DNA from 3 places in the Mesorhizobium sp. Ca11 genome. Region 1 is predicted to be linked to each of the others. Evidence: riboswitches for the same ligand, from Rfam matches in the RefSeq annotation. Region 1 holds a riboswitch; each other region holds the start of a gene.
The links. A riboswitch is a leader RNA that binds a small molecule or an ion and turns the genes downstream of it on or off. The one in region 1 is predicted to bind thiamine pyrophosphate.
Positions count from the first base shown of each region.

Region 1 (10,605 bases):
CGCGAGGCCGTTTAGTGGTCATCGAAAGGGTTGAAGCTCAGGCGGCGCCTGGAGCGTTCGCCGTTTTAAGGAACGGCGGACGCTCCATCTCGTTTTGGCGCAATTCGGGACGGAAAACCGCTTTGCACCTTTCCTGGAATTGCTCCGGCGCCCCGCCGGTCAGTCGGAGAAGAGCGGCCTCGGCCGCAGCCCGCGTCAGGCCCGACACCGCGCGGCCCGTCTTCCGGTCGAACAGGATGACGGTGCCGTCCTCTGTGCGGATGCAGCTTATGCCCGAATTGGGGGCCGGAGCCGGGGGAGGAACGGCTCCGGCCGTTCCGGTGAACCGGGGTGCGGGCGGTTCAGCCGGAGCCGGGGCAAGCGCCCCGGAATGCGCCCGGACCGGGGAGGAGGACGGTCCGGACGATTGGAATTCGACAGGCAATTCGAACGGGAAAGACGGTTCGAATTGGAAAGGCAACGCGTTCATGCCGCCTCCTTTTGCATGGCGGCGAACGCATCGATGCTCCGCCAGGAATCGATAAGCCCCGAAATGCTCGTCGGCGGCGCCGGAATCACTGGCAGTGCGGAAATGCTTGCGGGATGTTCATTCATGCGCTAAGCGTACGTTATGTACGAAACCCGCGCAAGCGAAATCGTACATTTTGGACGATAATTTTCAGGCATTTTGTACGATGATGGATTCTCGGCACAGATTGCAGCAGGCGCGCGCCCAGGCCGGCTATGCCTCGCCCAGCGATGCGGCGCGGGCCTTGCGCGACATCAACAAGAACACGCTGATCAGCCACGAGAACGGCAACCGGCCGCTGTCGCGCAAGGCGGCGGAGAAGTACGGCCGGCTGTTCGGCGTCGATCCCGGCTGGCTCTTGTTCAACGGGGATGGCACAGAGGCGGCGCCGGTCAATTTCGCCCCCTCGCCCGTCACCATCGATGTGCCGATCGTGTCGTGGATCAGCGCCGGCGAGCTCGGCAGCCAGGACAGCGTCGTCAACCTCTCCGACTATCCGACCATCCCCACCGCCGACCTCGAGGAAGGCGAGTGGATCGCGCTGCGCGTCGACGGGCCGTCGATGAACAAGATCTCGCCGCCGGATTCGATCATCTTCGTCAACCTACGCGACAAGCGGCTGGTGACCAATGGCTGCTACGTGATTTCAGACGAGACGGGACGCGCCACCTACAAGCGCTGGCGCCCGAACGACAATCCGCCCTTCCAGCCGGCATCCTACCTCGACATCCCGCCGCCGGAGCTGGAAGGCGCGATCACGATTATCGGACGGGTGAAGCGGTCGATGATCGATATGTGAGGGGATAGGCCGGTGTCGTCCGGCAAAGGTCACGATCCTCCGCCCCTTTTGTCCTTCTGTCCTTCTGTCCAACCAGGCCAAGCGCATAAATTCAGCCCTTGCAATTTTTGCTTGCATTAAAGAACAAAAAGAGAACTATATAGCGTCCGTCGCAGCAGCCGTGGTAACTCCGGGGGGAGGATCAACAATGTCATGCCGCATCGGCGCGTTTTCGCGCGTGCTTGTTGGTGAGGTTTTGCGCGGGCCGCTGATAGTCCTGGCGGGGATGCTGGTGCTTGTCGGGCTGACCGAGCCAGCGCTCGCTGTTGTCAAGGACCCTGCCCTTTGTTTTGGCGATGAAAAAAGCGCCGGCGATGCCAAAGTCGCAGCCGACCGCCGCATTGCAGCCTGCAGCGTGATTGCCGAGGACGTCACGGGGGCATCCCCTTTGCGCGCCAAGGCATATTTCTTCAGGGCCATGGCCCTGGACGACGAGCAAGACTGGGATGGCGCGATCGCTGATTATGGCGAGGTGATCGCGCTCGATCCCAAGCAGACTTCGGCCTATTTCAATCGCGGCACCGACTGGTCCAACAAGGGGGACGACGACCGGGCGATCGCGGACTTCAACATGGCGATTAGCCTGGAGCCGTCCGACAGCCAAGCCTATTCCAGCCGGGGCTCGGCCTTCCTGCACAAGGGTAAGGTTGACGCGGCCATCCTCGATTTCCAGCAGGCGATCGAGGCTGATCCGGGAAACGGCAGGGCGCATGCCGAACTCGGCTCCGCCTTGGCCGCGACGGGCGAGCAGGAAAAGGCGATCGCCGCATATGACGAGGCGATCCGGATCGATCCGACGGACGTGACCGCCTTGGTCAACCGCGGCATCGCCCACGCCGCCCAGGGCGGATTCGACCGTGCTATTGCCGATTACGACACTGCGCTGGGCATCGACCCCAGGAGCGCCGACGCCTATGCCAAACGCGGCGCCGCTTGGGCCAACAAGAAGGAGTGGGTTCGCGCGATCGCCGACGCCAACAAGGCGATCGAGCTCGATGCTGGAAACGTCGACGGCTATTACTACCGAGCCGTCGCCTGGGCGGGCAAAGGCAACGACGAACGCGCCATTGCCGATTTCGGCCAGGTGGTCGCACTTGATCCGAACGATGCCGGAGCCTGGTTCGCCCGTTCGCTGATACGAGCCCGGCGCGGCGACGCTGCCGGCGCGGCGGCCGATTGCAGGAAGGCCATCGCGCTCAAGCCGGAGAAGGCCGGTGATTGTGATGCGGGACCCGCCGACGCCGAGGTCCCTGCGGTGGAAACGGCGTCCAAACCGGATCTTTCCGCTTTGACCAAGCAGTTGGAGGCCACTGGCAGGCAGATCCGTTCCAAAGATGCTGCCGCGCAAATCCAGGATGCATTGAAGCAGCAGGTCTCCGGCGACGTGCCGGGCGCGATCGCTTCCTTCGGCTATGCCATATCACTCGATCCCGACAACGCCGAGGCCTATTACGACCGGGCGGTCGCCGCGGCCTCGCAAGGAGACGATGCCCTTGCGGCGAGCGACTGCCGGCGCGCCGTCGAACTGGACCCGAAACGTGCCGACGCGTGCGCCGCGCTCATGGCCCAAACCGTTCCGGTCGCCACCACACAGGACCAGGCTGCCCAGGATCAGGCCGCCGCCAGAATACTGGTCGAACGCGCAGGAGCGCGTCTGGCAAAATATGGCGTCGACGGCGCACTGCTCGATTTCGACAAGGCGATCAGCTTCGATCCCAAAAATGCCGACGCTTATCTCGGCCGCAGCCGCGCCAGGACGCTCAAGGGCGACGAGGCCGGCGCGGCGGCGGATTGCCGGCGCGCCGTCGAACTGGATCGCGCACGGTCGGGAAGCTGCGACCAGCAGGCTGCCGGTGATGAGGGCAAAGCTGCGCCGGCGCCAGACCTGGAGCAGCCAAGACCGGCGATCGTCAGTCCGAAGTCTGCGACCGCGGCTTTTGGCATGCCACCGGTCGTGCTGAATTTCGCCGCCACGGACGACCTTGCCGAGAAGTCTATCGAGGCGAGAGACCCGCATGAAGTGGAACTGATCCTGGGCGGCGACGCCTGGCTGGACATGGGCCAATATGACGAAGCGATCGGCGCCTATAATGGGGCTATCGCTCTCGATCCCGACAACCGGTTCGCCTATTTCGGCCTGGGCAACGCGGCTGTGAACAAACGCGCCTACGCCCAAGCGATTGCCGATTACGACACGGCCATTAAACTCGCCCCTTCTTTTACCACGGCCTATCTTCGCCGGGGTCTTGTGAAGATAATGTTGGGTGACGTGGACGGCGGGCTCGCCGACTGCAACAGAGCCGCCAAACTGGACCCGAAGGCGCGCGAAGCTCACTACTGCAAAGGCTTGGCCTGGCAGGCAAAGGGCGACGCCGGGCGCGCCATCGCCGCCTATTCGGTCGCCATCGGGATCGATCCCAAGGATGACGCCAGTTACTACGGGCGCGGCATGGCGCGCGCCGGACGGCAAGACTATGACGGCGCCATCGCCGACTTCGACCAAGCGCTCCGGCTCGACCCCGGCAATTCGGATTATGCCGCCAGCCGCAGGGCGGCTTTGGAGGCCGGCGGAGAGGCGCCCGAGCCTGCCGGCGACGCCTCCAAAGCGTATGGCTCCGATGTCGCGGTGGTTATTGAACATGCCGACCAGCTAACCAAGCAGCACAAATTCGCTCGGGCGCTTGTCGAATACGGCAGGGCCATCGAGCTCGCCCCGGACGATGCCCTTGCTTATTATCACCGGGGAATGGCTAAGGCGCAGTCCGGCGACAACGACGGATGCAGGCAGGACTACGAAAGGGCCGCCCAGCTCGATCCCAACAATGCCGACATCGTCGCCACGTTGGCCGCTACGGTGGCGGCCAAAGGTGAAACGGAGCGCGCTATTGACGGCTACACGAAGGCCATAACGCTGAAGCCGGGCGATGCGTTCTTCTATTCATTACGCGGCGACGCCTTCAAAGATATCGGCGACTATGATCGCGCCGTCGCGGACTATGAACAAGTGATCAAGCTTGACCCCGACCGCGACGATATCGGCGGCCGGCGCGCGGAAGCAGTCGCCGCGAAAGCCGAGCAACAGGCGATCCTGCAAGCCAATCGAAATATGTCGGACACAGAAATTGCGCTGGCCGCCTTCACTGCGGGAAGCGACTGGTTCGCGAAAGGTGACAACAACCGCGCCTCCGCCGACTACAATTTAGCCGTCAAGCTCGCTCCCGAAAACGTGGTCGGCTATTTCGGCCGCGGCAATTTGTGGTTCCGCCTGCAGAAATACGATCGGGCTATGGCCGATTACAACAAGGCCGTGCAGTTCGATCCGAGCTTGGCCAATGCCTATGTCCGCCGCGGCCTGACATGGATGAAGAAGGGCAATTTCGATCTGGCCATCGCCGATTGCGAACGGGCGATGGGCATCGACGCGAAGTCGCGCGATGCGTATTTTTGTAGAGCCCTCACCTTTGAGGCCAAGGGCGATCCCGAGAAAGCCATTGCCGACTATGGCCGTGCGATCGATCTCAAGCCGCAGGACGCCTCCATGTATGTGGCGCGCGGCAAGCTTTTGGCGGACAAGAAGGACTACGGTCGCGCCATCGCCGATTTCGACAAAGCACTCGGCCTGCAGCCAGGCAATGCCGACGCCCGCAAGGGCCACAAGCTGGCACTGGCCGCGAAGGCAAAGACGTCAGGCAAGATCGAGAGCGGAGCGGCGACCTCGGCAGGCAGCATTCCATCCGCAGCCAGGGCGGCTTTCAACGAGGCTCAGGTGCTGGACAACAAAAACGACTATGACGGCGCCATCGCGCAGTACGGCAAAGCGATTGCGCTGTTTCCCGCCTTCCGGGACGCCTATGTAGCGCGCGCCATCCTTTGGGAGACGAAGGGCGATTATGCCCACGCCATCGCCGATTACAGCCAGGCTAAAGCCATCGACCCAGACATCGGCGACACCTACAGCGATCGCGGCCGCGTCCTCAGCTACCAGGGGGACTATGACGGAGCATCGGCGGACTACGAAAACGCCGTCCGCCTCGATCCAACGAACGCAAGGATCTATGCCGGTCGGGGCGCGTTCCGCATGAAGCTCCATGAAGACACAGGAGCACTCAGCGATTTCGAGACGGTGCTTAGACTCGATCGCAACAATGTTTTCGGTTACTCGGGCCGCGGCACGATCCGCGCCCGCAAAGCGGACTATGACGGCGCGATCGCCGACCTCAACCAAGCGATCAAGTTAAGGCCAAATTTCGCTGCCGCTTACAAATCGCGAAGCGCGGTGTGGGAAGCCAAGGGCAATCGCAAGCGTGCGGAAGCCGACCGCAAGAAGGCGCTAAGTCTCGGGGCAGAGTGAGCAGGGTGTCGGAGCGCAGGCGGATGTCACCTTGGAAATGGCTGCAAGTGGTGGCGGTCATCCCCGTAAGCATCATTGGGGCTGAAGTGATGCCAACGATGTTCGGCGGCGGCAGACATCATCACCATCAATCAGTGGAGATGTCGCCCCAGCCGGTAACCACCGCCGACATCGATGCCGAGATCCGGAAGCAGGATCTCCGGATCTTCGAGGCTATCGCCCGCGAATTTCCGGAGGACTACGATGCGATGTTGCGCAAGATTACTGCCGCGGCCCAGACCGGAAACCAAACAGAAGTGCGCGATGCCAGCAGGCAGGCGGTCGCCGATCTGAGGCACAGATATGCACCGCTCCTACCTTCGGCGCCGGACAGCAACGTCTCGGAAGCGCTTTCGGCGCAACTCGACATGCTTAATCATGTCATGGCGCGCGAAACGCCGACCACCTGCAACAACTACCTGCGCAACGGGCCGGACGCGATCAGTGCGCCCGGCCACGATTTCCGGGCTGACCTGGACAGGATCGGCGCCACCCTGTTCCCCGCCTTCGGCGCCGCCAAAAGAAGCGGCCTACCGGCGGCAGTGCCTAGCGATCAGGACTGGTCGCTGATCGCCGACGTTTTCACAAAGATCGGCGGCACGTCGGCCGAGATGGAGGCTATCTCGAACGTCAACCAGGACTTCCCGGGTCTGTGCCCGGCCATGGCGAAATTCTATGAGGCCGCCCTGGTAATGCATGGCGAACCCGGGTGGCACATTAAGACCGCGCTGCTTCTTACCATCGTCGAGAATTAGGCACCGCGCCGGATTTTCCGGGCAGGTTCCGGCGCGACACTGCGTTCCTGCGTCCTCTCAGGCACCCAGAAACTCGTTGCTGAAAAATGCCCCGAGATCCGGCTTCTGCTTCAGCGCCTTGCCATCGCCATCGAGCAATATCCCCGAGGCGAACAGATACCCGCCCATCGCCTCCATCTTGGCCTTGTCCATCGTGCCGATGGCGCCGTCCGCGCTTTTCGGGAAATGCCCGTCGTTCAGCGCCTTCAACGAGGCGTACGCTAGCGCCGGGTTGGTCAGCGTATCCTTGTTCGCGGCGATCAGCAGCTCGCCCGCCTGCTGCGCATGGTCGACGGCGAATGCGTAGCCGCGCCGCGTCGCCTGGACGAAGGCCACGGCTGCCTGTCGGTTGGCGGCGAGGAAGGCGTTGCTGGAGACGATCAACGTGGTGTGCTCGTCCTGCACGCCATAATCGGCATAGCGGAAGCTGCGCTGCTTGAGGCCTTTCAGTCCGGCCTCGACGCCTTCCCAGGTCGAGACTTCCAGCGTGAAATCGACCGCGCCGTTGGCCAATGCCTCGTAAGCCGAGGTGCCCAGCGTCACAGTGGAAAACTCCCCCTTGCCGCCGTCATGGCGGATGATGGTCGAGATCAGCGCGTTCTCCCAGGCGCTGCCGAAGCCGCCATAGGTCAGGCCGTCGAGATTTTTCGGAGTCTTGATGGCGGCGCGGTCGGCGTTGAAAATCTGTGCGCCGGAAAACATGGCCCGCCTCGCTCCGCTGGTATTATCCAGATCAGCTTTAGGGTCCGGAGGCTTGCCGCCACCATCTCAGCCCCGACCGTACGGAGCACCCCTGTGGATGGCGGGGTTAAAGCACTGTTTGCGGTGCTGGGAAAGCGGTTTTTTGCGGTGTCAGTTGGGCCAGGCGCCCATCTCCCTATGGGAGATGCCGGCGGTTATAACCGTTTTATCTAACCTATTTTGTCGTTCAAATTGTACGAATCTCGCTTGATTGCTTTTCGTACGTAAAGTACGATACTTCCCTTCCTTTGAGGGGATTTGCTTGAACACCGCGAACCATGCCGCTTTTGCCGACCTCTCCCATCCGTTGTTGTCGCCTTTGCCGCTCGCCGAGCGCGAACGCCTTGCCGGCGCCTGGCGAATGGCCAGCCAGGACATCGCCGACGACATCCGCTTCATCCGGCAATATCTGAAGGTGATCGCCGAAAAGGACGAGCGGCTTTCGACCGGCACGCTGGTGCATGGCCGCGCCTATGTCGAGGCGTGCGCGGCCTGGCTGCCGGAGACGGCGGCGCGGTATTTGCGCAACCTCAGGCTGATCAGCGAATGCGAAAGCGCGATGATCGCCGCGGGGGTCAGGTTTGCCCGATCGAGCGATGCGTGGTGAGAGCGTTCTGACCTCTTCCGTTAGAGAAGGGAAGGAACTCCAATGCCGCCAGCGACGCGAACAATCATGCCGCTGCAACCCTCGGCTCTGGGCCTCGAAAAATGCATCGTTTCACACAATCGCCAATTGGTGGACGCGGGCGAGCGGCCGGGCGTTAATTCTGCGCAGGCGAAGGAGGGTAAAGCCGTATACCAGGGAGGAATTTCGTTTTGATGGACCAACAAATCGACATCGGCATACAGCCTGACGATCAGCCCTACGAAGTCACTTCATTCGCCCGCAAGCATGGCCTGACGGTCCCGGTTGCCGACGCGGTCCTTTTCGCCAAAGGTCCGTCGCCGTCACGCGCAGCTTGCGACATGGCAGCGCTTGCCTTCCTCTGCGCGGTCGCGCGATACGCCGGAAAGCAAGGGACGCGATAGCCTCCTCTTATAGCTTAATTGCAACCCGCATGCCGCCGGCGTGGCTGCTGGCGGCGGCGATGCCGAGCGTGCCGGTCAGCTAGCCGCCATGGTCGAAGCCTTCGCTCAGAGGTCGTGACGGTTCAGCGGGGAGCGTAGATGCGAAGCATGGTGCCGTTATCGTAAGCGGCCGTCACGAGGACGTTTAGCTTGAGCGCGTCCGTCAAACCGCTGAATAGCGGTTTGCCACCGCCATAGGCGATCGGCCGAGTCAGGATGACATACTCATCAATCAGACCTGCCTTCGACAGCGCCTGAGCGAACTCTGCGCCGCCCCATGCAATAATTTCGCCGCCGGGTTGCTTTTTCAATTAGCGATTCCTCGTGCAGGTCATCTTTCGCAACAGTGGACTCTGGCCAAGTTGCCTTTTTCAGCGTTTTCGAAAACACGACCTTGGGGATGACGTTCATCGGCGCGGCATAGGCATCCTCGGATTTTTGCCAGTACGGGCCCATTTCCTCGTAACTCACGCGGCCCATGATGTGTGTGCCAGCGCGACTGATGCGATCGAGTTTCCACCGCTTGAGCTCTGCCGGTTCAGGAAAACCGCCCGTCGACATTCCTACCGGCCCTACGCCATATCCGTCGACAGACATGGTCATGATCAAGACGACTTTGCGCATGGTCGGTATAGCCTCCGGGCACAGTTCTCACACGGAGCGTCGCACCGTCACATGATCCGGTGGAAAGGGGTGCAGGCCTTGGCTGGCGGTCAGCCCTTGGTCTTCTTGGCGGGGGACTTTGCCTTGGCCGGGCCCTTGGCGGGCTTCTCCGCCTTGGCCGCTTTCGGCTTGTCGGCCTTGGCGGCGGCGGCCTTTTTTGGGCTCTTGGCTTTCGGCTTGCCGGCCGCATCGACTTCGGCCGTCGCCTGATCCCAATGCTCCTTATGAGCGCCTTCGGGCCGGCCGGCCTGCTCCCAGATCTCGTGCGCGCGCTGGCGAATGCGTTCGTGCCTGTCGTCCGTCACTGTCGCCTCCTGATGTTGGGACGGTTCCCCGGCGCGAACATTAGCCGAATTTTCGCGTGTCGTCTTCGGTATCACGAATAAGCGACCGACCTGGACGGCAATTTCGCTCAGTGTCCGTCCGTGACGACTGCAATGCCCAGATGTGCTGCCTTTTTTGTAATCAATCCGGCTAAATCCGCGTCAGAGCGGTCGGTCCCCGTGCGCTGGCGCAGCAGGGTAATCGCCTCGTGCATCGACAGCAGGCCAGTCCTATGTTCCGCCAAAAGCTTGTCGACTTGGCGTGCGATGTCAGGTGATTCGACGTGTGGATGATGCATGGCAACGACTCCTTCCGCGCTTCGTTGCCTCCCAAACCACTGCCCTATCTTAGGCCTTATGCCCGGATGCGAAAAGAGCCCGATCCTTGCCCAGTGCTTCGGAGGATCGGGCTCTTCCAGGGCTGGATCTACTCGATCACCTGAACAACGCGGCGCGTGCCGGGATCGATCAGCACGGTATGGTCGTTGACGACCGCATAGCGGTACTGGACGTCCGGAACCTGCTGCAACTCGACGGTGTCAGGCACGGTCGAGCCGACGCCAAGCTCAAGGCCGAGCACATTGACCGAGGCGATCGGATGCTTGTGAACATATTCCTTGACCACGGTCTGCTGCTCGGGGGTGACGATCACCTCGTCCGCGGCCGCGATGCCGATGCCGGCCATCAGAGCCAAGCCGGCGACAGCTGGAATGAGGGTGGTTTTCATCGTTTCTCTCCTGTTGCGTTGGTGAGCTCCGCCCTGCCTCCGCAGGGGCGGAAACACGAGCAGGTCGAACATGGGAGCTCCCGGGGCAAACGCCGCCGGCAGGGTGTTGTTCCGTCAGCGGCGACTAAATGATTTGGCGGAACCTTCGCATCGGCTCCGCATTTGGAAGGCATTGAAACTGCCCAAGTCGTTGAAATCCTAAGGATGCCGCAGTCATGCAGGAAGACTCCATCAGAAGCGACATCGAACTTCGCCCCCCCGTGGCCATCGCGGTGGGTGCCGGCTTCAAGCGCGAGATCGCCTCTCTTACCGCGATGCAGAACTTTCTCAAGGAATGGCCCCAGGCCATGCGGGGCGGCAGCTACGCCAATGCATTCCGCGCCTGTGAGGCGGCGCGGAGCGGAGAGATCGATCTCGACAAGGCGCGACAGGCGTTCCTGGTCTTCGCGCGGAAGGCCGGGATCGAATGGACGGGCGCCGATCCCGTCGCGGTGCTGCGCGAAGCAAAGATCAGGCGAATCCGGGCACGCGAAAGCCGGGCACCAAACCGGCA
Region 1 is NZ_JAIUHU010000014.1:57,565-68,169, reverse strand. Features, by position in the region: gene LB538_RS22525 (hypothetical protein) at 38-469, opposite strand; gene LB538_RS22520 (helix-turn-helix transcriptional regulator) at 675-1,307, shown strand; gene LB538_RS22515 (tetratricopeptide repeat protein) at 1,495-5,697, shown strand; gene LB538_RS22510 (hypothetical protein) at 5,721-6,491, shown strand; gene LB538_RS22505 (ABC transporter substrate-binding protein) at 6,549-7,232, opposite strand; TPP riboswitch at 7,223-7,335, opposite strand; gene LB538_RS22500 (hypothetical protein) at 7,534-7,878, shown strand; gene LB538_RS29375 (dihydrofolate reductase family protein) at 8,423-8,650, opposite strand; gene LB538_RS22490 (dihydrofolate reductase family protein) at 8,568-8,963, opposite strand; gene LB538_RS22485 (DUF2934 domain-containing protein) at 9,053-9,307, opposite strand; gene LB538_RS22480 (hypothetical protein) at 9,415-9,624, opposite strand; gene LB538_RS22475 (DUF1236 domain-containing protein) at 9,753-10,052, opposite strand; gene LB538_RS22470 (DUF982 domain-containing protein) at 10,268-10,605, shown strand, end outside.

Region 2 (10,605 bases), on a different contig from region 1:
CGAGCGGATGGATTTCCTGGTTTCCGAAGATCCGCTTCCCGACGAGATCGTCGGCGAGAGGATCGACGTCCAGCGCCGCGCTATCTGGCTGCGGAGCGCGCTCGGCGCGCTCAATGCCCGGGAGCTCCGCATCATCGAGGAGCGCAGGCTGAGCGATGACGGCGCCACGCTGGAATCGCTTGGCGAACAGCTCGGCATCTCCAAGGAGCGCGTCCGCCAGATCGAGGCCCGCGCCATGGAAAAGCTGAAGCTGGCGCTGGTGAAGCAAAACCCTGAATTCCTGGCGGAAGCCGCCTGAAGTCAGTCCGGGACCAAACTCAAAGATAAGAAATAACACGCCGTCATCGGGGCCATTTTTCCTCGATGATAAACTAGGATTGTGAGCTCTTTAACAGACTGTTGCGCCGCAATCGGCTTTTTGACTCCTCCAGATCACACCACATGGGGGATTTGCCATGCTGCGATGCTGCGCGCTGATTGCACTCTTGATCCTCGTGGGTCTCACGACGTTTCAAGCGCATGCCGAGCGAAGGGTTGCCCTTGTGGTCGGCAATTCGCAATACCGCGAAATCCCGGCGCTCAAGAATCCGGACAAGGACGCAGAAAACGTATCGAGGACATTCCGGCTGGCCGGCTTCGAGGTGTTCGCCGCCAAGGACCTGACCAAGCTTCAGTTCGAAGAGCGGTTCCGCAACTATCTGGCGGCGGCGGACGGCGCCGATCTGGCGGTCGTCTATTATTCGGGGCACGGCTTCCAGATCGGCGGAGAGAATTTCCTGATCCCGGTCGATGCGTCGCTGAAAGATGCGGCCGACATGGAGGTCCAGGCCATCAAGGTCGACGACATATTGCGGCAGCTGCGCTCGAGATCGAAAGTCCAGATGATCATCCTCGACGCTTGCCGCAACGATCCTTTCCCGCGCAAGGACTATTGGCTGCGCGACCAGTTGATCGTCGCCGGCGGCAGCGGCCTTGCGCAGGTAACGGGTTCGCAGAACACGCTGATTGCCTTTGCCACCGAGCCGGGGGCGGTCGCCTATGACGGGTCCGGCGACCTCAGCCCGTTTTCGTCGTCCTTCTCCCGCCGTGCGCTGGCGCCGGGCCAGGAGATACGCTCGGTGATGGCGGCCGTCCGCCGCGACGTGGTCAAGGCCACCAACGGCAAGCAGGTTCCGTGGGAGAACTCCTCGCTGATCGACGACGTCGTGCTGATGCGCGGGGCGGAGCAACCGGCGCCGCCGCCGGAAGCTGAGCAGGACCAGCAGACGGCGGAACGCGGAATCCAGGTGGCCGACGCCGCCGAAGCGATTGGACGTCGCGATATCCAGGTCCCGCTCGGCGTCGGTCCGGTTCCGCTGAAACTGGAGCTTCCGGCCAAGGATGCCTCTATCAGCCTCAAGCTTGCGAGCTACCCGGCGGCCGGCACGCTGTCCCTGCCCGACCGTGTCCTTTCGCCGCAATCGAGGTTGACGGCCGCCGAGGTCGACAAACTGCGCTACGAGCCGCAGATCGGTTCGGTCGCGCCCGTCGAAGTCGGCTTCGATATCCGCGCGGGCAGCGCCGCGAAGCGATCGACGATGCAACTCTCGCCGAGCGTCGACCCTTGCGACCAAGCCGCCGGCGAGCCGCTCGACCTGCAGGGCGTTGTCTCGGGCCGCTTGCCGAACGAGATCGGCGGCGGAGCTGTCGAAGCTTGCGAGGCGGCGGTGAAGTCCTATCCCGACATTGCGCGCTTCCGCTACGAGTTGGGGCGGGCACTGCTGGCGTCGGGCCGGATCGACGAAGCCAGGAATGTGATCCAGGAGGCGGCCGATAAGGGGCACGTCCGTGCCGTGTACGAGCTCGGCTACATCGCCGCATCCGGAATGAGCGCGGCTCCGGATTTGACCAAAGCCAACAGCCTCTATGCACAGGCGTCGGACAAGGGAGATCCCTACGGCATGACTGCCTTGGGGCGCGCTTTGTTCGACGGTGTCGGCGTCCAGCGCGACACCGGCAAGGGACTGGACCTGCTGCTCCAGGCAGCGGCGATGGGGCATGTCGATGCCACCAAGGACCTTGCGGTGATCTTCAAGGAAGGCCGCAACGGCGTGCCCGCCGACCCGGCCCGCGCCTTGGCTTTCCTCCGAGCCGGCATCGACCGGCAGGAGGCTTATTCGATGGCCATTCTCGGTCTCTCGCCCAAGCGAAGCGAAAAGACGGTCCCGGTGTGCAAGCCCAAGGTGGTGACCAAAGTGGTCACGAAGATAAAGGTGGTCCGTACCCCCGCGCCAAAAGCGCCGCCACCGGTCACCAAGATACCGGCCAAGCGCATACCGAACGGCACCGGATCGGCATCTTGGCGTGGCAATGGCGGCGATCACCCCGAGCCCCGCGGCGGCGGATCTGACAGCGGCAGCACCGACGGTGACAGCACCGGCAGCACCGACACTGGAAGCACCGGCAGCACTGACTCCGGCAGCACCGGCAGCACTGATTCCGGCGGCACCGGCAGCACTGATTCCGGCGGCACTGATACTGGCAGCACCGGCGGCTCTGACGGGATCAGATAGCGGCATCGATGGCGTGGACGCAGCCAGCCGAACGGCAGCGTCGAGAGAGCATGATCCCGATAAGTGGGAACCGGTTTCGGACGACATCATGCTCCAACAAGGATCGTGATGGCGATTCAACGAAACGCCGTCACCATCAAGCGGCCGCCGGAAAGCGGGGTGTCGGTCTTATTTGTCGGTGACGATCTTGACCTTGTCGCCGGACGACACAGTCGCGCCCGGCGACATGGCGTTGAGCACGCGGAACAGATCGAGCTTGCGGTCGACGCCGACCATCTGCGCGGCAAGCGAGCCCATGGTCTGGCCGGCCTGGACGGTGACGACCCTGATATGCAGCGGCTTCAGCGCCGCCTTCTCGGCCGGGCTCAGCACGCGGAAGGAGCCACTGACCGAGCGCGCCACAGGGTCCAGCGAAGTGCTGGCCGAGGGCGCGGCCGTCAGCAGCCTGTAGACCTGCCCACCGGCCCGGATCACCGCGATGTCGAACTGCCAGCCTTGCGCGCTGGCATGCGCCGTCGCCGCATCGTTGCCGTTGATCGTGTCCTGGCGCACGCTGGCGTCTTCCAGCCCCGCTACCCAGCCGCTGCGGATGTAATCGGTGAGCGAGACGGACTTGTCGATCGCCACGCCGTCGAAGCGGATGGCGATGTCGCCCGGCCCGGTCGCCGTCACGGCGGCCGCCGAATTGTCGATGACGAAACCGTCCGGCACGGTAAACGAGACGCCGAGATTGGGATGCATGAAGGTCTGGCCGCGCACATAGCCTTCTTCCGGCGTGTCGCCGTAAAGCAGGCCGTCTATGCCGGCCAGAAATGCGTCGCGGTCGCGCGTGCCGACGCCCGGCGGGCCGAAATTGCGCGCCAGCCGCTGCGCCAGCTCGATACGCTGCGGCGTGTTCGGGTGCGTCGCCAGGAAGTCGAGGCTGGCGTCGGTGGCGCCGCTCACCGAGCGGAAATCCGTATAGGCCGACATCGACTGCAGGAAGCGGCCGGCGGCATAGGGATCATAGCCCGCCTCGCCGATCGACTTGATGCCGATGGCGTCGGCCTGCAGTTCCTGGTTGCGCGAGAATTGCGCAAGCCTGAGCTTGCCGCGGATCAGCGCCGCCTTGGCGGTCGGGCTGTCGCCGAGCACATCGGAAACCACCTTGGTCGCCAGGCCCTCCTCGGCTTCGAGCTGCTGCCGCTGCAGGCCGTGATTCGCGGTGACGTGCCCCATCTCATGCGCGATGACGGCGGCAAGCTCGGAGGAATCGTTGGCCAGCGCCAGCAGGCCCCGCGTCACATAGAGATAGCCGCCCGGCAGCGCGAAGGCGTTGACATTGGGCGAGTTGAGGATGGTTATGCGATAGGTCTGGGTCGGGTTGGCCGACACCACCGTCAGATTGCCGACGACCTTGGCCACCATGCGTTCGAGCTTTGGGTCGGAATATTCGCCGCCATAGGTGGCGAGAATCCGCGGGTGCTGCGCCTTCGCCATCTCTGCGAGCTTGGCGTTGGCCACGACATTGTCGACGGTGATCGGCTTGTCGGAAGGTTGGAAGCCGCTCTCCTGCACGTCCGGCGGCGTGAACATCTGGCAGCTCGCCAGCACGGCGACGCTCGCCAGCGCGAGAAATCGTGCCAGCGGCTTCATCCACACCTTCTCAGCGCCGCTCGACAGGTCGGCTTCCTTTCCAAATCTTTCGGCAAATCACGGTCCATCCGGACCAGCATGGCCGGACCTAGCCATACTCCCCCGGACAAGGCAAGGAAACGCCGGATCGCCCATTGCCGGTTTGGCCATAAATTATGTCCGCTTCCGGGCAACATGTTGTGATCCGGCAACGGTGCCACCTCGATCGCCGATATAGCGTCTGAACGCATCCGGTCCAGACCGATCGAAGAAATCCTCGGCCGGCCCGGCTGCCGCGATCGTGCCTTCGTCGAGAAATGCCACGTCCTGCCCGACGCGGCGCGCATCTTCCGGCTGATGCGTCACGAACAACACCGTCATTTCGCGCTCGGCATGAATGCCAGCCACAAGGTCCAGCATATCGTCGCGCAGCGCCGGGCCGAGCGACGCGAAAGGTTCGTCGAGCAGCAAAACGGGCCGGTCGCGCAGCAGCACGCGCGCCAGCGCCACGCGCTGCCGCTCGCCGCCGGAAAGCTCGCGCGGCAGCCGCTTTTCCTTACCGGCAAGGTCAACCCGCGCCAGCGCCTCGGCGACGTCGGCGCGATCGGCGTCGCCGAGTTTCAGCGACGGCGAGCGGCCGAGCCCGACATTGGCTTCGACGGAAAGATGCGCAAACAAATTGTTTTCCTGGAACACCATCGACACCGGCCGCGCCGAAGGCGGCGTGTTTCCGAGACCGACGCCGCCGATCAGGACCTTGCCCGCATCGGGCATTTCGAAGCCGGCTATCAGATTGAGCAGCGTCGACTTGCCGGAGCCGCTCGGCCCCATGATGGCGGTGATCCTGCCGGCCGCGAATTCGGCGTCGAAGCTGAAGGAGGATTCGCCATAGCTGAACGAGACGCCATCCAGCGCGACGGGGAGACCCTTTTGCGCGGCGATGCCGTCGATGGTCGTCGTCATGACTTTCCTTCCCGCCCCAGCCAGTCCGCGGCGACCACCAGCATCAGGCAGACGAGGCCGAGCAGCAAGGCAAGTCCCGCGGCGTCGGCTGTCCGGTAGCTGCTCATGCGCGCCAAAAGCAGATAGGGCAAGGTCTGCACGGAATCGCTGCCGAACAGCGCGATCACGCCGAGATCGCCAAGCGATAGCGCCATGGCGAAGGCAAAGCCGGTCGCCAAAGGCCGCCTGAGCGACGGCCAGTCTATCAGGCTGAGCCGGTTCCAGCCGGATATGCCGAGCGCAAGGCAAAGCCGCTCGTGGCGCTCGCTCGCCGCGTCATAAGCCGGGCGAACGGCGCGGATGGCGAAGGGCATCGCCATCACCGCGTTGACGGCGACGACCATGACCGGCGCGATGGCAAAGACATCGGTGACGTGGCGCAGCGCCAGGAACCAGCCGGCGCCAAGCACGATCGGCGGCACGACGAGCACGAAGCCGGCGCCGGTGTCGGCGGCATATTCGAGCAGGCCCATGGCCCCGCCTGCCCGGCGCCGCAGGGCCAGCGCGCGCCGTGCCGCGATCAGCGCCAGCGACAGCGTCACGCTGAGAAGCGCTGCAAGCAGGGCAAGGCCCGCGCTGGTGAGGGTGGCGCGGCGCACCGCTTCCTCGCCTGCCAGCCGGCCGAGATCGGCCTCCAGGCCTGAAAGCAGCGTCGCCGCCATCGGTCCGGCAACGAACAGCAGCGTAAGTGCGATGAGGCCGGCATTCAGCACGGTTTCGAGCGGGCCCGCGGAAAGGTAGCGGCGCGGCGCGACCGGCAGATTGGCATCACCGACCGTGTTGGCGCCGAGCCGCGTGAGTGCTGCGACCACGACGAAGGTGAGCGCGATCTGAAGAAACGTCACTGTTACGGCCCGCGTAGGATCGAAATCGAAGCGCAGCGCCTGGTAGATGGCCACTTCCAGTGTCGTCGCGGCCGGACCGCCGCCCAGCGTCAGCACGATGGTGAAGGAGGTGATGCAGAGCATGAAGACCAGCCCGGCAATCCCCGGCAGGGCCGCGCGCAGCACCGGCCATTCGATCAGCCGGAAGGCCGGCCAGGCACCCATGCCGAGCTGGCTCGCCAGCCGCCACTGGTCGGCGGGAACGGTGCCCAGCGCCTCGAGGAACAGGCGCGTCGCCAAGGGCAGGTTGAAGAAGACATGAGCGACAAGGATGCCGGAGAGGCCGTAGATCCCCGGCCAATCCCCACCGCCAAGTCCGGCCAAGACGCCGGCAAAATATCCAGCCCGACCGTAGAGCGCCAGGATGCCGAGCGCGGCGACGATCGCCGGCAATGCCAGCGGCACGGTGAACAATTGCAGGATCAGGCGGCGTCCCGGGAAACTTGGGTGCCTCGACAAAGCGCGCGCCACGAGCAGCGCCGGCGCGACCGACAGCAGCGTCGAGAGAGCCGCCTGCCACAGCGTGAAGCGGGCGACGCGCAGGAGGTAATTGTCGAAGGCGGCGGCAGCGCCGGAGAGGTCGTGCGCGCCTTCGACGGCGAGGCCGGCGAAGGCACCGCCGATGAGGAGGGCGATGGCCGCCAGCGCGACGACGCCGGCGGTGACGCGGGAGTCAGGGTGCACGGCGGCTTGCATGCTGCACCTTGGTGGAATTCAGCAAACGCCGCGTTCCTTCGCGCCCCCCTCTGTCTTGCCGGACATCTCCCCCACAAGGGGGGAGATCAGCAGCGCCCGCGCCTCGCTCATCACTGCAACGTTGCCAGTTGGCGAAATCGCCGATGACAGCCAATCTCCCCCTTAGAGGGGGAGATGTCCGGCAGGACAGAGGGGGGCGCCGTAGAGCGATCATCTTGCGCGAATAGCGATCCTACTTGCTCATCACCGCCAGCCACTCATCCACCCACGCCTTGCGGTTGGCGGCGACCTCCTGCGGGCTGAACAGCAAGGTCTTGGTCGGCTTCACCAGTTTGTCGAAGGCCGGGTTGAGCGGCTTGTCGGTCTTGCCGGCCGGGAACATCCAGTTGGTTTCCGGAATGACATCCTGGAATTTCGGTCCGGTCATGAAGGCGATGAACTTTTGCGCCAGCGGGTTCTTCGCGCCCGTCATGGTGATGCCGGCAACCTCGATCTGCAGGTATTCGCCTTCCTCGAACGAGGCGGCCTGGTAGCGCTCGGTGTTCTCGGCCACCATATGGTAGGCCGGCGAGGTGGTGTAGGACAGCACCATCGGCGCCTCGCCTTTGGTGAACAGGCCATAGGCTTCGCTCCAGCCCGGCGTCACCGTCAGGACCTTGGTCTTGAGCTTTGCCCAAGCCTCCGGCGCTTTGTCGCCATAGACTGACTTCACCCACAAAAGCAGCCCGAGACCGGGCGTCGAGGTGCGCGGGTCCTGGATGACGATTTTGTCCGTGCCGGCGCCTTCGATCAGCTCCTTCAGGCTCTTCGGCGGGACTTTAAGCTTCTGCGTGTCATAGATGACGGCGAAATAGCCATAGTCGAAAGGCACGAAAGTGTCGTCGCTCCAACTTCCAGGGACGTCGATGGCGGAGACTTCGCCATGCGGCGCGAACAGACCGCTCGACTTGGCGTCGGCGGTGAGATTGGTGTCGAGGCCGAGCACGATGTCGGCCTTGGTGCCGGCGCCTTCGAGCTTGACGCGGTTGAGGAGCGCCACGCCGTCGGCCACCGAGACGAATTCGAGATCGCAGCCGCATTCGGCCTCGAATTCCTTCTTCACCGCCGGGCCGGGACCCCAATCGGCGGTAAAGCTTTCATAGGTATAGACGGTGAGCTTGTCCTTCGCAGCGGCAGGCGCGACGCCCGCCAGAAGCGAAACTAAGCCGGTTGCGAGAATGAGATGGGACAGTATTGCGCGCATATCGGCGCCTCCTTCGTTCGAGTGACAAGGAATTGAGGCGCCGGATGGTCCGAAACGTCTAATCCCTCCGCCGGTACAAACCGGATCAGGTTCAGCGGGTTGGCTTGATCGCCTCTCAGCCGGATCACGTCCGGCACCCCGTTAGAGCGTTTCGACAGATAGGCCCGGCCGAAGCAGCGCGCAAGCGGAAGTTTGCCGGGCAGCTAATGTTCGCCGGTACCCTCGCAGCCGAAGCGCACGGCATCCCGCTTCCGTTTCGCCCGACGGGCTGGTAAGGGCGACGGCCATGGGCACATTCACCATCCTGCTTGGCGGCGAGCTTATCCGCACGCCCCGGCTCGAACGCCAGATCGAAGGCTCGCGCGTCATCGCCGCCGATGCCGGCATCGGCCATGCCCGCATGCTTGGACTTGTCCCCGAACTTTGGGTCGGCGATTTCGACTCGGTGCCGGCGAACCTGCCGGATGACCTCGCCGCCGTGCCGCGAAAAGTCTTTCCGGCCGAGAAGGACATGACCGATGGCGAGCTCGCCATAGCGGAAGCGCTTCAGCGTGGCGCCACCAGCCTCGTGTTGGCCGGCGCCTTTGGCGGCAAGCGCGCCGACCATGCCTTCCTGCATCTGGCGCTGGCCGTGCGGCTGGCCGAGGCTGGCACGACCGTGCTGCTGACCAGTGGCGCGCAGGAAGGCGCTCCCATCCTGCCCAGCAAGGCCAGCTTCGACTATGACGACGGCACCTTGTTTTCGGTGCTCGGCTTTTCCGACCTGTCCGGCCTGACGGTCACCGGCGCCAAATGGCCTCTCGACCGCGTCGAGGTGGCGTTCGGTTCCTCGCTCACTATATCAAATGAGGTCAAAGGGCAGCTTGGCATCGCGCTGGAGCGCGGCCGGGCGCTGCTTCTGGCCCACCCCTATCCTCTTCCAGAAAGTTGACATGGCGCCGCCACTCCTCAACCTCGACGGCATTAAACTGACTTTCGGCGGCACCCCGCTGCTCGACGGCGCGGCGCTCAGCGCATCCGCCGGCGAGAAGATCGCGCTGGTCGGACGCAACGGCTCGGGCAAGTCGACGCTGCTCAAGATCGCCGCAGGGATGATCGAGCCGCAGGACGGCGAGGTGTTCCGCCAGCCTTCGGCGACCGTCCGCTATCTGCCGCAGATGCCGGACATGGACGGCTTCGCCGACGTGCGCGCCTATGTCGAGGCGGGCCTTGGCCCGGCCGACGATCCGCATCGCGCCACCTATCTGATGGACCATCTTGGCCTGACCGGCGAGGAGCGGCCGAACGACCTGTCCGGCGGCGAGGCGCGCCGCGCCGCCCTTGCCCGCGTCATGGCACCGGAACCCGACATCCTGCTCCTCGACGAGCCGACCAACCATCTCGACCTTTCGGTGATTGAATGGCTGGAAGAAGAGCTCGCCCGCACCTCCTCCGCGGTTATCCTGATCTCGCATGACCGCCGCTTTCTCGAGCGCGTCACGCGCGCCACTGTCTGGCTGGACCGCGGCCAGACGCGGCGGCTGGACAAGGGCTTTGCGCATTTCGAGGAATGGCGCGACCAGGTGCTGGAAGAGGAAGAGCGCGACCAGCACAAGCTCGGCCGCCAGATCGTGCGCGAGGAACATTGGCTGCGCTATGGCGTGACCGCCAGGCGCAAGCGCAACATGCGCCGCCTCGGGGAGCTGCAAACCATGCGCCAGCGCTTCCGCAGCCATCGCGGCGCAGAGGGCACCGCGACGATGGTGGCCAGCGACGCCGCCGAATCCGGCAAGCTGGTGATCGAGGCCAGGAACATCGACAAGAGCTTTGGCGATCTCACCGTGGTCAAGGGGTTCTCGACCCGCATCCAGCGCGGCGACCGCGTCGGCCTGGTCGGCCCGAACGGCGCCGGCAAGACGACATTGTTGAAGATGCTGACCGGCGAGCTGGCGCCGGACGCCGGCACCGTGCGGCTTGGCGTCAATCTCGAGATTGCGACGCTCGATCAGAAGCGCGAGGCCGTCGATCCGCAGGAGACGCTGGCGCATTACCTCACCGACGGACGCGGCGAGAACCTTGTCGTCAATGGCGAGCAGCGTCATGTCGTCTCCTACATGAAGGATTTCCTGTTCAAGCCGGAGCAGGCCCGCACGCCGGTGCGCGAGCTTTCCGGCGGCGAACGCGCGCGGCTGCTTTTGGCCCGCGTGCTGGCCCGGCCAGCGAACCTTCTGGTGCTGGACGAACCGACCAACGATCTCGACATGGAGACGCTGGAGCTGCTGCAGGAGCTTGTCGCGGGCTTTGCCGGAACCGTGATACTGGTCAGCCACGACCGCGACTTCCTTGACCGCACCGTCACCAGCGTGATCGCGCCGGACGGCGGCGGCCGCTGGATCGAATATGCCGGCGGCTATTCCGACATGCTGGCGCAGCGCGGCGGCTCCAGGCTGGAAGACCGCAAGGCAAGATCCAAGACCGAGGCGAGCGAGGCTGGACCGAGAGCCGAACCGGCGGCGCCCAAAGGCGCCGCGAAAAAGCTCTCGTTCAAGCAGAAATTCGCACTGGATTCGCTGCCTAAGAAGATCGAAGCGGTGACGGCCTCGATCTCGCGACTGGAGAACAACATCGCCGACCC
Region 2 is NZ_JAIUHU010000012.1:149,600-160,204, reverse strand. Features, by position in the region: gene LB538_RS21360 (RNA polymerase factor sigma-32) at 1-298, shown strand, start outside; gene LB538_RS21355 (caspase family protein) at 456-2,552, shown strand; gene LB538_RS21350 (M48 family metalloprotease) at 2,721-4,187, opposite strand; gene thiQ (thiamine ABC transporter ATP-binding protein) at 4,341-5,129, opposite strand; gene thiP (thiamine/thiamine pyrophosphate ABC transporter permease) at 5,126-6,748, opposite strand; gene thiB (thiamine ABC transporter substrate binding subunit) at 6,981-7,991, opposite strand; TPP riboswitch at 8,037-8,142, opposite strand; gene LB538_RS21330 (thiamine diphosphokinase) at 8,278-8,922, shown strand; gene LB538_RS21325 (ABC-F family ATP-binding cassette domain-containing protein) at 8,924-10,605, shown strand, end outside.
Region 2: it holds a riboswitch for thiamine pyrophosphate, as region 1 does, so the genes downstream of both, thiB (thiamine ABC transporter substrate binding subunit) here and LB538_RS22505 (ABC transporter substrate-binding protein) in region 1, are expected to answer to the same signal.

Region 3 (10,605 bases), on a different contig from region 1:
CTCAAGCAGATTGTACTCGGTGAGCAGATCGGCGTTCTGCAGCCGCAGGCTCTTTTCCATGCGGCGCGTGTTGGCATAGGTCTCGACACCGAACGGCATGACGCCGGTGGAGCGCAGCGCGTCCCAGACGGCGAGCCCATCCTCGTAGCGCATATGCAATTCCCAGCCCTGCTCGCCGACATAGGAGATGCGGAAGGCGGTGACGTCCTTGCCGCCGATGCGGATCGGCTTGATTGCCGCGAACGGGAAATTCTCCGGCGTCAGCCCGTTCGGATCCTCGACCACTTTCTGCAGGGTCGTGCGCGCATTCGGTCCCCAGATGCCGATGGTGACGTATTTCTCCGTCACGTCGGTGACGGTGACGTCGAAGCCTTTGTCCTGCGCGGTGCGCTGCATGTAGCGGAAGTCGCGCGGGCCGGCGTCGGCGCCGTCGATCAGCCGGCACCGATCGGCCATGCGGATGACGGTAAAATCGGCGCGCACCATGCCTTCCTCGTCGAGGAAGTGGGTGTAGATGCCCTTGCCGATATTGTTGTCGCCGCCGATCTTGGCCGCGCACAGCCATTCCAGCAGCGCGACATGGTCGGGTCCCTCGATGTCGTACATCGAGAAATGCGACAGGTTGACGATGCCGCAATCCTCGCTCATCGCCAGGTGCTCGGCGTTCGAGACGCGCCAGAAGTGGCGGTTGTCCCACTCGTTCTCGCGCACCGGCACGCGGTTGCCATACTTCTCCAGCAGATGCTCGTTGGCCGCGTAGCCATGCGCGCGCTCCCAGCCGCCCAGCTCCATGAAATAACCGCCGAGCTCCTTCTCGCGCTCATAGAACGGCGAGCGGCGGATGTTGCGACCCTTGGAGAAGGGCTCGCGCGGATGCACCGCCGGATTGTAGACCTTCATCGCCGTCTCGGTGCAGCGATCCCAGATGAACTGTTCCTGCATCTGGTGCGGATAGAAGCGCGAATAGTCGATCGCGTGATGGTCGATCGAGGTACGGCCGTCGGTCATCCAGTCAGCGATCAGCTTGCCCATGCCCGGGCCGTCCTTGACCCAAATGGCGACGGCATACCACAGCCCCCTCACCTTCTGGCTTTCGCCCATCGACGGGCCGCCATCGGTGGTAACCTGCAGCAGGCCGTTGAAGGAATGGCCTTCGTTATATCCGAGCTCACCGAGGATCGGCGTCAGCTCCATGGCGCGCTCCAGCGGCGCCATGATCTGCTCCATGTCGAGGTCGCGCTGCGACGGCGACAGCCGCGCCTGGTCTTTTTCAAGGAGATCGCGCGGGTGGCACAGACGCGGATTGGTCTCCTCATAATAGCCCCATTCGATCTGCCCGCCCTCGGCGGTCTTCGGGTCGCCGGTGTCGCGCATATAGGCCGAGTTTCCCTGGTCGCGCAGCAGCGGCCAGCCGATCTCCTTGCCGGTGCCGGCAAACTCGTTGTACGGCCCAAAAAACGTCAGCGGATGGTCGATCGGCATGACCGGCAGGTCCTCGCCGACCAGCGCCGCGGTGAGCCGGCCCCAGATGCCAGTGCAGACCACCACATAATCGGCCTCGATCGTGCCGCGCTCGGTCACCACGCCCTTGATACGGCCGTTCTCGACGATCAGTTCCTTGGCCGAGGTGTTCGCGAAAGCCTGGAGCTTGCCGGCCGCGACACCTTGGTCGACCAGCTTGCCGGCGACCGTCTGCGAGCGCGGAATGACGAGGCCGGCATCCGGATCCCACAGGCCGCCCTGCACCAGATGTTCCTCGATCAGCGGGAATTTCTCCTTGATCTCGGCCGGCTCGATCAGTCGGGCGCGGGTGCCGAACGCCTTGGCGGAGGCCACCTTTCGCTTGATCTCGTCCATGCGGCCGTCATCGCCGACGCGGGCGACCTCCAGGCCGCCGACGCGCGCGTAGTGACCCATCTTCTCGTAGAAATCGATGGAGTAGAGCGTCGTCCAGCAGGACAGGAAATCGTGGCTGGTCGTGTAGCAGAAGTCCGAGGCGTGCGCCGTCGAGCCGATATCGGTCGGGATGCCCGACTTGTCGATGCCGACGATATCGTCCCAGCCGCGCTCGATCAGGTGATGGGCGACGGACGCGCCGACGATACCGCCCAGACCGACGATGACGACCTTCGCCTTTTTCGGAAACTCTGCCATTGCCCGCGACTCCAAAGGGATAAAGCGGGCGGACTATAGGGCGGAGCGGTGGGGTGATTGAAGCCTGTTTGCGACATTAGAAAAATGCCGAGCGACCCTGACGCCGGCCCAGGCTGTCATCGGCCAGGAATTGCTTATCTTATGCCCCCGGAACCGGGTTCGCGCCCGATAGACCGCAGGAGCTTCTCGAAGACAAGCCGTTTGCCTTGACGCACGCTGTCCTCGAGCGGTTTCGCACCGGCCAGATGCGCGGCTATCGCGCTGGCCAGCATGCAGCCGGTCCCGCGCATCGAGCCGGCAAGCCTTGGCATGTCGACGTGGATAGGTTCTTGTCCAGGGCATAACAGGATATCCGTTGATCTGGGTCCCGTCGCATGGCCGCCCTTGATGAGCAGTGCCTGCAGTCCTTCCGCAAGCAATCGCCTTCCCTGCCGCAGCGCATCATCGTCGTCCGAAGCCAAATCCGATCCGGTCAGCACCGCCAGCTCGACAAGATTCGGCGTCATGAGACTGCAAAGCGGCATGAGATCGCGCTTCAAGACTCCGATCGCCCCCGGTTCCAGCAATTGCCTGCCCGACGAGGAAGCCAGCACCGGATCGAGGACTGCCGGTATCCGCGAATTTTCGCTGAGCACGGCGGCAACCGCGGCGATGACGCGTCCCGTCGAAAGCATGCCGATCTTTATCGCGGATACCCTGTTGGCCCGCAGCGCCGCGCGCATCTGATCGGCGACCAGGCCGGGCTGCATATGGTGGATTGCCGTGACGGATTGGTGTGTCTGCACCGTTACCGCGGTGACGGCAACGCAAGCGCGCAAGCCGACGGCAGAGATCATCTCGATGTCGCGGGCAATCCCGGCACCCCCGCTGGAATCCGATCCGCCGACAACAAGCACATGCGGGTCCCGGTTCAGCGCCATTGATCCGTCTTTTCGATCCATTCTCTGGTGCGCGCTTCGGGATCGGAATTCAAAGTTATGTCCGTGACCACCGCCGCACTGTCGGCGCCGGCTTCGAAAACACCATCGAGCCGCCCGGGGTTGAGGCCGCCGATAGCGACCAGTGGCAGAGGCGCGATCCATTCCTTCCATGCTCGGACCCGTTCCAGCCCCTGCGGAGCCCATTTCATCTTCTTCAGAATGGTGGGATAGACCGGGCCGAGCGCAACGTAGTGGGGCTTCGCCGCAACTGCCGCTTCCAGCTCGGCACCATCGTGCGTGCTCAGTCCGAGCCTGACGCCGGCGGCCTGTATCGCCGGAAGATCGGCAATTTGCAGATCCTCCTGACCGAGATGGACGAAGTCGCAGCCCTCCTCGATCGCCAGGCGCCAATGATCGTTGATGACAAGCTGGCAATGGTGTCGAGCGCACAAGGCTTTTGCCTTGCGGATCTCCATGCGCAGCCCGTCCTCGTCCATGTCCTTGATGCGGAGCTGCACCAGCCTGACGCCGAGCGGCACCAGTCGCTCGATCCAGGCGGTGCTGTCGACGATCAGGTAAAAGGGATCGAGCTTCATGAGAAAACCGCCCTGCCGATCATAGGCGTCGACGGCACGGCGACGTCGCGCGGATCGAGCAGCCCCGAACCATACGCTTCGCGGCCGGCATCAACTGCCTTGCTGAAAGCGCGCGCCATGCCCACCGGATCGGCAGCCTTGGCGACCGCCGTGTTGAGGAGCACGGCGTCAAAACCGAGTTCCATGACGGTTGCCGCGTGCGACGGGCGTCCGAGACCCGCATCGACGATCAACGGAACGTCGGGGAAGTGCCCGCGCATTGAACGCAGCGCCGTTATGTTGACCGGCCCAAGCGCCGAACCGATCGGCGCGCACCACGGCATCAGCACCTTGCAACCGGCCCCCAGCAGCCGTTCGGCGACGACAAGGTCGTCGGTGGTATAGGGAAATACGTCGAAACCGTCCTCGCAAAGGATGCGTGCGGCTTCGACCAAGCCGAACACGTCCGGCTGAAGCGTGTCATGGTTGCCGATGACCTCTAGCTTGATCCAGGCCGTGCCAAAAACCTCGCGTGCCATCTTCGCGGTCGTGACGGCTTCCTTCACGGAATGACAGCCGGCGGTGTTGGGCAGGATCCTCACGCGGAGCGAATTGACCAGCGACCAGAATTGTTGGCCGCCCCTGCCGCCAGCCATTTCCCGGCGCAGCGAGACCGTCACCACCGAGGTGCCCGACGCCTTGACCGCTTCGGCCAGTACGGCCGGCGATGGATATTGGGCGGTGCCGAGGAGCAGCCGTGAGGCAAGCTTCGTTCCGAGAAGATCGAACATGGCTAGCCTCCCTGCATGGGCGAAAGGATTTCGATCCGGTCGCCATCGGCCAATCGAAACTCCGCCCGGTTGGCCGCGGGCACGACATCGCCGTTGAGCGCGGTGGCCAGCCAGTTGCCCTCATAGTCGAGCTCCTTCAAAAGGGCGTCGAGCGTCGTTGCCCTGGCCTCAAGCGCTTCGCCGTTGACGATCAGCTTCATTTTCAGACTCCAGCTCGGTGGTTGAATTGAAGAGAAGGCCGGCAGCCTGCTCCGCCATGGCGGGTGAAAGCAGGAAACCGTGCCGGTAGAGGCCGTTGACCGTGATCGCGCCATCTTTCCGACGTTTCACGCGTGGCAGATTGTCGGGATAGGCCGGACGAACGCCCACCCCTGTCTCGACGATTTCGGCCTCACCGAACGCCGGATGAAGTGTGTAGGCCGCGTTGAGGAGCTCCATCAGCGAACGGGCGGTGATCGGTCCGTCATGATAGCTTTCGATCATGGTCGCGCCGACCATGAAGTGATGATCGGCTCGCGGCACGATATAGATCGGATGACGCGGATGAAGGAGACGCACGGGCCGAGCGAGCGAGACCTCGCGCGTGTGGAGGATCAGCATTTCACCACGCACACCGCGCAAATCGTCGTCGGCCCGCGCCATGCCTGTGCAATCGATCACCCGATCAAAGCCGGAAGGAGCGATCTCGCCCGCCTCGAAGAGGAAGACGACGCCCATTGCGCGCAATTTGCCGGCCAGCGCTTCGAGAACCCGGCGGGGATCAAGATGAGCTTCGCCCGCAAAGAACAGGCCCTTGCGGAACCGGCCGGCAAGGTCGGGTTCAAGGGCCGCAATCGCCTCTTCGTCGACGGACTGGTGGTTACGCGTACGAGCCGCAAACCGGGCAAGCTCCAGGGCCTCCCGCGCATGGGCGACGACGAGAGTGCCGGCCTTCGTCACGAGCCCGGGCAGTGTCCTTTCCCACCACTCGGCCGAAGTTTTGCCGAGGGTGACAACCGCCTCTTCGGCGCTTTCGCGCTCGCACCAGGGGGCCAGCATGCCGCCGGCAAGCCAGGAGGCCTTGCCGCCTATCTGGCTGCGAATTTCGGCAACCGTTACGGACGCACCCCGCGCGGCCAATTCATGGGCGACGGTGAGGCCTGCCACACCGGCGCCTTTGACAAGGACGCGGCGCATGACTCAGCGCAATTCCCGATCATCCTGCGCCGAAGCCTGTTCTTCCGCTCCGGGCGTTTCGACCGGCATATAGAGATCGCCGCCCGCGCGATATTTCTCCGCCATCGCCGCCATCCCCTCTTTTTGCGCTTCCGCGCGAATGTCGTGGGAGATCCGCATGGAGCAGAATTTCGGTCCGCACATCGAGCAGAAGTGCGCGACCTTATGCGCCTCCTTGGGCAACGTCTCATCGTGGAACGAGCGCGCCGTCTCGGGATCGAGCGACAGGTTGAACTGATCTTCCCAGCGGAACTCGAACCGCGCTCGCGACAGCGCATCGTCGCGGACCTTCGCGGCCGGATGACCCTTGGCAAGGTCTGCGGCATGAGCGGCGATCTTGTAGGTGATCACGCCGATCTTGACGTCGTTGCGGTCCGGCAAGCCGAGATGTTCCTTCGGCGTGACGTAGCAAAGCATCGCCGTTCCGAACCAGCCGATCATGGCAGCGCCGATGCCTGAGGTAATGTGGTCGTAGCCCGGTGCGATGTCCGTGGTCAGCGGTCCGAGCGTGTAGAACGGCGCCTCGCCGCAGACGGCAAGCTGCTTGTCCATGTTCTGCTTGATCTTGTGCATGGGAACATGGCCGGGACCCTCGATCATCACCTGGCAGTCTTTCGCCCAGGCGATTTTGGTCAATTCGCCGAGCGTCTCCAGCTCGGCGAATTGCGCTTTGTCGTTGGCATCGGCGATCGAGCCGGGGCGAAGGCCGTCGCCGAGCGAGAAGGAGACGTCATAGGCTCTGGCGATATCGCAGATCTCATCGAAATGCTCATAGAGGAAGCTTTCGCGATGATGGTGCAGGCACCATTTGGCCATGATCGAGCCGCCGCGAGAGACGATGCCGGTGACCCGGTCGACGGTCAGCGGGATGTAATGCAGCCGCACGCCGGCGTGGATGGTGAAATAGTCGACGCCCTGCTCGGCCTGCTCGATCAGCGTGTCGCGATAGACCTCCCAGTTGAGATCCTCGGCAATGCCGCCCACCTTCTCGAGCGCCTGGTAGAGCGGCACGGTGCCGATCGGCACCGGCGCGTTGCGTACGATCCATTCGCGGATGTTGTGGATGTTGCGGCCGGTCGACAGGTCCATCACGGTATCGGCACCCCAGCGGATCGCCCAGACCATCTTTTCGACCTCTTCGGCCATCGATGAGGTGACGGCGGAATTGCCGATATTGGCGTTGATCTTCACCAGAAAATTGCGGCCGATGATCATCGGCTCGCTCTCGGGATGATTGATGTTGGCAGGGATGATCGCGCGGCCGCGCGCCACCTCGTCGCGCACGAATTCCGGCGTGACGAAGTCCGGTATCGATGCGCCGAATGCTTCCCCATCCTGTTGCAACCTGCTTCGTAGCATCTCGCGGCCAAGGTTCTCGCGGATGGCCACGAATTCCATCTCGGGCGTGATTATGCCGGCGCGCGCATAGGCAAGCTGTGTCACCGCCTTGCCGGCTTTTGCCCGCACCGGACGATTGCGGACTGGAAATTCAGGCGTCAGCCGTTCGCCCGTCGCAAATCCGTTGTCCTCGGGCCTGACGTGGCGGCCGTCATAGGCTTCGACATCGCCGCGCGCGGCGATCCAGTCCTGCCGAAGGCGGGCAAGACCCTTTTCGATATCCGTTTCGATCGCGGGGTCGGTATAGGGGCCTGACGGATCGTAGACCGTCACCGGCGGTTCCCCGGCTGTCGGATGTACGCTGATCTCGCGCATCGGCACCCTGATCTGCGGATGGATGATGCCGTTCTTTTGGATTTTCCGCGATGCCGGCAGCGGCCCGGTCGATACGGTGGGGGTCAAGGCATTCATTTGAGGCTCCTTTGCTCGTTGCATTGGAGACCCAGTTCTGTGCCGGAAGGATGAAAAGACGCCTTTGTCTGCCTGCTTGAGACAGGTCTTCGGGCATCAAGTCCCGCAAAGCGCTTGCACCGTCCCTACGCCAGTATGAACTGGATCAGGTTCAACGGGTCACTGCGTCGCAAAGCCAGCAGTATCTCAGCCCCTTGCCGGGACTCCCCTGGTGAATGGCTCAAGTTGAGCGAGACGCCGTCGTTTTGTCAAGCATGCCCGGCCCCGGTAGTGGGTCACGCTGGCGTGACTGACAAGCTTGGGGGATCGCGGACATCGTCGCGCTGATCGAGGCGAAGAAGCAGAGCAGCCGACGGTGCGCGGTTCTTACAAAAGGGATCGCTTGATGCGCAGGAACATGAGCGGCCCGACCAGCTTATCAAGGTGACACAGGATTTCTGGCCGGGCCGCCCAGTAAGGCCAGGGTTGCCTATCCCAGCCTACCCCGCCCAAGTTCTTCCGAAAGCTGGTCAGGGTCAATTACGCCCCGCCTGAAAAGCCACATGACCTTCATGGCTATCTCTTCGCGCTCATTCTCGCGAACAATTCGATGTTTTGCGCAGTAGTCGTTGAGAGCTTTTGTGAGGATTGTGAGTTCGTCGGAATCCGCCACCCCGCGCGACAACATGCCTGCCTCCCCATATGGGCGGAGGCGTACCGCTTCCAACGCCCGCTTGTCTCTACCCTGTTATGGGCGACTTGAAAAAGATACACCCGGAAAAAGTCAGCTTCGAATCAATTCGATGCGACTGAGGTCGGACACCGATTAGGGTTTCTTGAGGAGACGTGCCTCGCGAAGGAGCGACTTGGCCCGGACGGCAATTGGGTTCGATTGCCGATGCAGCGATTGGTTGGTGATGCAGGCTAGGCGAAGGCCCAGATGTCCTCGGCCTGGAAGCCGACCTGGTAGCCGGCGGTCTTCAGCTTGACCACGACCTGGCCGATCTCGGCGGCCGGAAGCGCGCCGACCTCGATCTTGATCATGCCGGGGCGGTAGCGCTCAAGGTCGAGCTGCTCGAACACCATCCAGTCGGCCCCCTCGCAGTCGACAAGGAACGCGTCGATGTGGGTGATGCCGTTGCGGTCGAGCAGCGTCTGCAGGGTTTCCGACGGCACCTCGATGTCCTTCAGATGCGGCGCGAACCTGTTGAAGTTGGCGTCGGCCTCGCCCCAGGCGTTCTTGCCCGACATCAAATTGGTGTCGGTGACCGACGAGCAGCCGATGAACTCGATCGGCAACGTGCCGGATTCGAGCGCCGCGGCGTCGAAGGTATGGACCGTGATCGTGCCCTTGGTCCGTGTTACCGCCACCGGCTCTATGACGAAGCGGCTGGCATCCGGGTAGTTGGCGCGCAGCCGCTTCTGATTGTACGGGATCGGCTCGACCAGCATCGCGCGCGCCCCGGGGATGCGGTGCAGCCAGGGCGTCACGTCGTCGAAGAGCGCGCCGTCGCAGGCGCCGACATTGACCATCTGGAACGGCCGGTCACCGCCGCCGAAACGTGCCCGGAGCGCCGCCTTGGCCAGGAACTTCGTGCCGTGCAGCGCGGGCCCGCGATCGAGCAGGCCTGCCGGAAGGCCGAGCGACAGGAGAACGCGCGCAAAGCTGGACACAGAGCTCATAACTTGTCTCCTGGAATGACCTGCAGCGCGGCACGGCCGCCGCCCTGGCTTGCCGCCGCCCATAGCGCCATCAGCGGCGCGGCCAGCAGCAGGAAGGGCGGCAGAAGATTGGGGAAATAGATGCGGGTGTCGTGGATCGGGAAGACGGCGAATTTCGCCAGCACGCCGAGCACAAGCGCCGCCAGCAGGATGCCGGCGCGGCGGTCGAGCCGGAAACCGGCGCGGCTCAAGCTGTACCATCCGGCCAGTGCCAGGACCGATACGCCGACCCAGCTGTTGACGTTGATGGCACGCACCACCGAGGCGGCGAAGGCCTTGAGATAGGCCGTCAGCGAAAATGGCGGCTCGAACCCGTCCATATTGTAATGCTGCTCAATGCTGGAGAACCAAAGATGCGGCCACCAGCCGGGATGCTGCGCGCAGTGCGAAATGGCGAAATAGGCGATGAAGGAGGCCGCGAAGCCTGCCAGCGCGCCCCATGCCCTCTCGCGGAAAGCGATAAGCAGCACGGCGAAGATGGCGAGGAAGACGATGTTGTCCGGCCTGGCCATGAATGCGAGGAAGAGCAAGGCCGCCGTCGCCGCCTCGCGCTTGCGCACATAGGCGAAGACACCGCCGAGGAACAGCGCCGAGCACAGAAGGTCCGGCGTCGAGGCCCGCGCCGCATCGCCGAAATCGGCCATGATCAGCACGGCGCCGACGACCGGCGCCAGCGCCAGCGCGCCTTCCGCGCGCAGCCAGGCGAGCGTGATGGCGCCGAACAGAAGCACCGAGAATACTTGCACCAGCCGCATCGCCTCGACCGGCGAGACGACATGGCTGAGGCCGGAAAGAATTTCGGCATAGAGAAACTTGATCCGGTACATGCCGAGCAGCGAACGGAAGTCGGCGGCATTCTCCGTCATATGGCTGCGGAAACCGCCGCCATCGTCCGTCAGCGTCTTGTAGTCACCCGCCGACATGCCGGCCTTCACCGTGCTGTAGGCATAGTCATGCAACGCCTGGGGATCCGGATAGGCGCTTTCCTCGGCGATCGCCAGATAGGGCAGCATGTCCCAGTTGGCGTCGGGCATGAACCAGGCGGTCGCGGCGGTCAGCAGGATATAGAGCGAGAAGGCGATCGCCCCGATCGATGCTGCCCATTTCGCGTAAGCCCCCTCGCCCCACGCCAGGCCGGCACCGGTCAAGCGTTCCAGCGGATTGGTCGGCGCGGACGGCCTGGTCAGCATCCTCAGCGGCCCCTATTTACCGACCTGGCTTTTCACGAAATCCTTCACGATCGACACGATGCCGCGCGACAAAAGGCTGTCGAAGGCATCGACGAAGCGGTCGACATGCTCGGGCTGGCAGATCAGCGGCGGCTCGAGCCGGATGACGTTGCGGTTGTATTCGGTAAAGGCGACGAGCACGTCGTAGTCGCGCAGCAGTAGCGAACCGACGAAGCCCGACAGCGAGCCCTTCAGCTTGTCGTCGAGCACG
Region 3 is NZ_JAIUHU010000001.1:424,017-434,621, forward strand. Features, by position in the region: gene LB538_RS02090 (FAD-dependent oxidoreductase) at 1-2,154, opposite strand, end outside; gene LB538_RS02095 (hydroxymethylpyrimidine/phosphomethylpyrimidine kinase) at 2,289-3,095, opposite strand; gene LB538_RS02100 (thiamine phosphate synthase) at 3,065-3,670, opposite strand; gene LB538_RS02105 (thiazole synthase) at 3,667-4,440, opposite strand; gene thiS (sulfur carrier protein ThiS) at 4,443-4,640, opposite strand; gene thiO (glycine oxidase ThiO) at 4,609-5,616, opposite strand; gene thiC (phosphomethylpyrimidine synthase ThiC) at 5,620-7,464, opposite strand; TPP riboswitch at 7,569-7,684, opposite strand; gene LB538_RS02125 (FkbM family methyltransferase) at 8,368-9,126, opposite strand; gene LB538_RS02130 (hypothetical protein) at 9,123-10,355, opposite strand; gene LB538_RS02135 (aspartate aminotransferase family protein) at 10,368-10,605, opposite strand, start outside.
Region 3: it holds a riboswitch for thiamine pyrophosphate, as region 1 does, so the genes downstream of both, thiC (phosphomethylpyrimidine synthase ThiC) here and LB538_RS22505 (ABC transporter substrate-binding protein) in region 1, are expected to answer to the same signal.